Regions from separate parts of the Alteromonas sp. genome, predicted to be linked through region 1. Evidence: predicted binding sites of a transcription regulator. Region 1 holds the regulator's gene; the other holds the start of a gene.
The links. Region 1 encodes FNR, which switches genes on or off when oxygen is low (the NO sensors DNR and NnrR bind a similar motif). Its sites were predicted from a motif close to TTGATCTAGATCAA; they were not measured.
Positions count from the first base shown of each region.

Region 1 (3,175 bases):
GACAAAGCCACAGGCGGGAACAGCCCTGAAGATAAATTAAACGCTGTGACAGCCCTTCAGCGGCAGGGCCGTCATGTCATGATGCTGGGTGATGGTATTAACGATGCACCGGTGATGGCAGCGGCTGATGTTGGCATTGCAGTGGGTAATGCCACGGATATCGCAAAAAGTGCCGCGGATGTGATTTTATTAAATGATAAGCTGGCTGTACTCGGACACCTCACTCATATGGCCAGAAGAGTAAAAGTGACTGTCAGGCAGAATATGGGATGGGCCATAGGCTACAATCTGGTTATCCTGCCGTTTGCAGTGTCCGGCATCCTGACGCCGTGGATGGCGGTAATTGGTATGAGCCTGAGTAGTATTCTGGTAGTCACTAATTCGACGAGACTGTTAAAGTAACGCTATGAGTATAATTTACGTCCTTATTCCCCTTGCTGTGATCATTGTGGCCATTGCCATCGGCGTATTTTTTTGGGCAGTAAAATCGAACCAGTTTGAAGACCTGGATCGCCAGGGCTACAGTATTCTTTTCGATGATGATTTATCTCCTGAAGAAAAAAAGCTGGCCGAAGAACGAAAAAAACTCAATGAGTGATCTGTCGTTTTTATCTGCCTTGCTGGTCGGGCTGGGCGGAGGCGTTCATTGTGTGGGAATGTGCGGCGGCGTATCGCTGGCACTGTCTGCCGCCACGCCGGCAGGCTCATCCCCTTTACCCTATGCGCTTAGCTACAACTTTGGTCGTATATTCAGCTACATACTTGCCGGCGCTGTTACCGGCGGCATCGGGCAGATAGCAAAAGATGCTGTACCGGTGACCGGCCCCGTACTCGCCGTCTTCAGTGGCATCATGCTGATTGCCATGGCCTGTTATCTGGGTAACTGGTGGCGTGGCCTGACCGCTGTTGAAGCCCTCGGCAGTAAACTCTGGCAGAGAATTCAGCCGCTGTCGAAACGGTTTTTACCTTTCAGGTCTCCTATTAGCGCCTTTCCCTATGGTATGATTTGGGGATGGTTGCCCTGTGGACTGGTTTATTCCACCCTGACGTGGGCACTGGCTTCAGGGACGGCAATATCCGGTGCAGTAATCATGGCCGGTTTTGGTTTAGGAACGCTACCGGCGTTGCTGGCTGTCCGGGCTGGTGCAGACTGGCTTTCCTCAGGTTTCAGACAACCCGTAGTTCGTCAGATCATTGCTTTGAGTTTGCTGTTTTACGCATTATTGCTGTTGTGGCGGGCTTTAAGTACTATACATTAGAATTATCGCAAACAGCGGAAAGTGAGCATGCAAAAACGTTCGGATTTTTCTATACACTGCCAGAATTGCAGTTTCAGCCATCTGTGTCTGCCCGTGGCTCTCAACAAAACTGAGATTGAGTCACTGGATGACATCATTGAACGCAAAAAGCCTTTGCATAAACACGATACCCTGGTAGAAGCCGGTGATAAATTTACCTCTCTGTACGCTGTACGGGCAGGTTCATTTAAGTCTTTTGTCACCGATAAAGAAGGTGAAGAGCAAATTATCAGTTTCCACTTCCCGGGCGATATTATCGGTTTTGACGGTTTACGTGACGACACTCACCAGAGTTACACTCAGGCGCTGGAAACGGCTATGGTGTGTGAACTGCCCTATTCCACTCTTGAAAAAATGTCTGAGCAATTCCCGAAATTGCGCCATCAGATCATGCGCTTTATGAGTGCTGAAATTAAGCAGGATCACGAAATGATGATGCTGCTGAATAAACGGACGGCAGAAGAACGCCTGATTTATTTTATCGCACATCTGTCCGGTCGCTTTGAGGAACGGGGTTTTTCTCACCGTCAGTTCAATTTGAGTATGACCCGCAACGAAATAGGTAATTATCTCGGTTTAACGGTAGAAACGATCAGCCGCTTACTGACCCGCTTCCAGAAAGAAGGCATTATAAAAGTAGACGGGAAGCTCATTACTGTTCTGGATTTTGCGGCTATGGATAAAAAGCTGCACTCTATGGACATTCCTACCCTTTGCGTGGATTAAGATCCCGTTGAAATATTGATCTGAAACAACGTCTCTCCTGCTGTAAGTCTTATACTAAAGATGAAGGCAGTATTTATTGTCTGCATCAATAAGGAGAGACGCCATGATCACCTGCAAACGTATTCTCGCCGTCGTTCAGGCTGACAACCCTGAACAACCTGCCCTTTCAAGAGCCATCGAAATTGCCCGTAAAACCGGTGCAGAAGTACACGCACTGCTTGTTGTATACGACTTTTCTTATGACATGACAACAATGCTCACCCGCAGTGAGCGTGAAGCCATGCGTGATGCGGTAACCAAAGACCGCATTGCCTGGGCAGAAAAAAACCTGACCCGCTACGATGATTATGATGTACAGGTTGCTGTTGAGTGGAGTGATAAACGTTACGAAGCCATTACCCGCTACACCATTAACCGTCAGATTGACCTGGTCGTTAAAGCTACCCGCAAACACGATGATTTTGCATCAGTGCTTTTTACACCGACAGACTGGCACTTACTGAGAAAATGTCCGGCTCCGGTTTTACTTGTCAAAGCCCATGCCTGGCCTGAACACGGTAATATTGTTGCGGCAGTCAATGTGGGTACAGAAGACAAAGAGCATGCACAACTGAATGACAAGTTGACCGGTATTGCAAAGGATTACGCAGAGTTACTGAGTGGTCAGGTACATCTGGTTAATGCCTATCCTTCTGCACCACTGAATATTGCCATTGAGATCCCCGATTTCAATCCTGAGACGTATCATAACGCTGTGCGAAACCATCATGTTCAGGAAATGGAAAACCACAGCGCTAAATTTGGGATCGGCGTAGCAAATTGCCATGTTGTTGAGGGATCACCCGATATAGCTATCCCGAAAGTGACTGAACAGCTGGATGCAGAACTCGTCGTCATCGGTACTGTGGGACGTACAGGCTTATCAGCCGCCTTTTTGGGCAATACTGCAGAGCATGTTATTGATAACCTGAATTGCGATGTGCTGGCGGTTAAACCTGACGGGTTTACGTCTCCGGTTAAGTAAATGGGCGATAACGGAATGCTGCTTGTGTAGCAGCATTCCGTCTGCTTTTGTATAATGGTACTTTTATTTTCCAGCCAATTCTGAAGTGCCATGAATCAAGTAACATCTACGCCATCTGACAACGCCA
Region 1 covers NZ_CFHOXV010000076.1:2,536-5,710, forward strand. Annotated here, with positions in the region: gene AC4PME_RS20320 (heavy metal translocating P-type ATPase) at 1-402, shown strand, start outside; gene ccoS (cbb3-type cytochrome oxidase assembly protein CcoS) at 407-598, shown strand; gene AC4PME_RS20330 (sulfite exporter TauE/SafE family protein) at 591-1,259, shown strand; gene fnr (fumarate/nitrate reduction transcriptional regulator Fnr) at 1,281-2,024, shown strand; gene uspE (universal stress protein UspE) at 2,128-3,048, shown strand.

Region 2 (3,175 bases), on a different contig from region 1:
TAAGTGCCGGAACAAATCCGCCGGCAAACAACGCCCAGTCCCAACGCTGACGCCACTTTGCTCCGGGCAGTTTACTACGGTAATCGAAGCCGATGGGGCGCATCCATAACGCAGCAAGCGTAAGAAATAACGCGATGTAAAAGCCGGAAAACGCAGTAGCATAAATCATTGGCCAGGCAGCAAAAATAGCGCCACCGGCCGTGATGAACCACACCTGGTTGCCGTCCCAGTGCGGGCCGATGGTATTAATCATCACCCGTCGCTCTTCGTCGGTACGCCCGATAATAGTAAGCAGCGAACCTACACCTAAATCAAAGCCGTCGGTAATGGCAAAGCCAATCAGTAACACACCGACAAGCACCCACCAGATCACCCGCAACACTTCATAATCGATCATGCGTTTGCTCCTTTTTCAGTTAAACCAATTACGCTTGCTCCATCCTGTTCGTCGCCGGGAGGAACCGGTCCTTTTTTGGCGAATTTCTTCATCAGGTAGAAGCTGATAATGAACATCACGGTGTAGAACAAGGTGTAGCCCACCATGGTGAATACCACATCACCCACACTCAGATTGGAAACAGACACGTGGACCGGCAGTACTTCTGCAATAGACCATGGCTGACGACCAAACTCGGCGACGAACCAGCCTGCTTCACAGGCAATCCAGGGCAGAGGTAAGCCGTAGAGGGCTGATTTCAGTAGCCAGCGGGGCTGAGTAATGCGATGTTTAGTGCTGTACCAGAACGCTGCCGCGAACAGAGCCAGCATTAAAAAGCCTGCCAGTACCATTAAGCGGAAGGAATAAAACAGCGGTGCAACAGGCGGAATACTGTAATCCACGGCACGCTCAAGCGCTTCAGGTGTAGGCCGTGTAATGTCCTGCGTAAAGGGTTGCAGCAGCATGGCGTAACCCAAATTTTCTTTATTCGCATCAAACAGCGCCTGCTCTGCCGGCGTGGCTGAACCGTCACGCACTGCATCCATGTGCTTGTATGCCTGCACACCGGATAAAATGCGAACACGGTGCTGCTCTTTCAAATCTTTAATGCCGGTAACTTCCTCATCAAAGCTGCGGGTGGCGATGATACCCATGGCGTAGGGGATTTGAATGGCGTAGTCCATACGCTCTTCTTCGTCATTCGGAATACCAAAGATGGTGAATGGCGCAGGCGCAGGATGGGTTTCGTACTCTGCTTCTACAGCGGCGAGTTTCACTTTCTGCACATCACCGATTTCATATCCGCTTTCATCGCCCAGAATAATCACTGATAACACAGACGCCAGACCGAAGCTTGCAGCGATGGCAAAAGAGCGGCGGGCAAACGCAACATGCTTGTGTTTCAGTAAGTAATAACTGGAGATAGCCAGCACGAACATTGCGCCTGTGGTATAGCCTGCAGAGACAGTGTGTACAAACTTCACTTGTGCCACCGGATTAAAAATAACGTCAGCGAAGCTGGTCATTTCCATCCGCATAGATTCAACATTGAAGTCGGCGCCCACAGGGTTTTGCATCCAGCCATTGGCGATAAGGATCCAAAGCGCCGAAAAGTTAGAACCGATAGCCACCAGCCAGGTAGCCATAAGGTGCTTCACTTTTGACATGCGGTCCCAGCCAAAGAAGAACAGTCCGACGAAGGTTGATTCAAGGAAAAACGCCATCAGGCCTTCAATAGCCAATGGTGCGCCAAAAATGTCACCCACGTAATGTGAATAATAAGACCAGTTCATACCGAACTGGAACTCCATGGTGAGGCCGGTAGCCACACCAATCGCAAAGTTTATCCCGAACAACTTACCCCAGAATTTGGTCATCTGTTTGTAGATTTCCTTGCCGGTCATCACGTAAACCGATTCCATGATGGCAAGCAGGAAAGTCATACCTAAGGTAAGGGGTACAAAGATAAAGTGGAACATAGCAGTCAATGCAAACTGCCAGCGCGATAACTCCAGTAATGTATCGCTCATTAGGAACATCTCCCGATTAATTAGTAATTTGGCGAAATGTCGACGATGTAGCCGAATTTAATATCACTGGCAGAGCAGAAGTCGTGCCACAGAGTAACGTTGGCAATCACAGAAGCGTGAGATAAATCAAAAACCGCAATTATTGTGCGCAGAAAGCGTGAATAACGAACACAACAGGGATGTTTGAGCCACCGGACGACTTCGGATACATCGCAAATTTCATAGCCGCTACCTTACACCCTTCGAACAGGCCGCTATTTGATCCAACGCAAGCTTTCTCACCGGAAAAATAAAGTCATTTTTGACATACCTTGTGACATAATTGTCACAATTCACCAGGGGGGATGAACGTGAACATTTCTATTATTCAGTCGATGATCAATGCGATTGATAAACCGGCGATTTTTATCACGCCGGATTATGTGGTGCATGCGGTTAATCAGCTCTACCGCGACACCTACGAAGAGCACATCATCACCGGTAAAAGCACCTGCTTCAGCGTGTCTCACAACAATGCTGTACCCTGTGATCAAGCCGGAGAAGACTGCCCCCTTGCTGAATGCAAAAGCACACAAAGACCAAGCTCAGTGGTACACAATCACAAAACCCGCACAGGCGATTCTCATTGCCAGATCACAATGAAGCCGGTGGAGGACGAAGATGGCATGGTGCTTGGCTACCTGGAGGTGCTGGAGCAGATCACCTTTGCTTCTCCCGGGGCCGGTAATGCGAAACTCATTGGCAGTGCGCCGTCTTTCAGGAATATGCTGCATCAAATCAGCCGCGCTGCACCGGCAGACATTGCCGTGTTATTGCAGGGAGAAACAGGCACCGGAAAAGAACTTGTCGCCCACGCTATTCACGAAAGCAGCTCACGGAAAGACAAACCGTTTGTGGTCATTGAATGCACCGGACTGACTGAGTCATTATTTGAATCAGAGCTGTTCGGTCACGAGAAAGGAGCATTTACCGGCGCATCATCGTCAAAAAAAGGGCTCATTGATGTGGCCAGTGGCGGTACGGTGTTTTTCGATGAAATTGGCGATGTGCCAATGAGTATGCAGGTCAAGCTGCTGCGATTGCTGGAGTCAGGAACTTACCGTCCTGTCGGCAGCCTGAAGCTGAAGCATTCTGATTTCAGGCTGGTCTGCGCCACGCACAAAAACCTTAAACAGCTGGTTGAGAAGGGCGAATTCAGACAAGATCT
Region 2 covers NZ_CFHOXV010000051.1:15,329-18,503, reverse strand. Annotated here, with positions in the region: gene cydB (cytochrome d ubiquinol oxidase subunit II) at 1-397, opposite strand, end outside; gene AC4PME_RS18745 (cytochrome ubiquinol oxidase subunit I) at 394-1,968, opposite strand; gene AC4PME_RS18740 (sigma-54 interaction domain-containing protein) at 2,313-3,175, shown strand, end outside.
Region 2: AC4PME_RS18745 (cytochrome ubiquinol oxidase subunit I) is a predicted target of FNR. The motif match lies at 2,227-2,240, and genes of this name have one in related genera.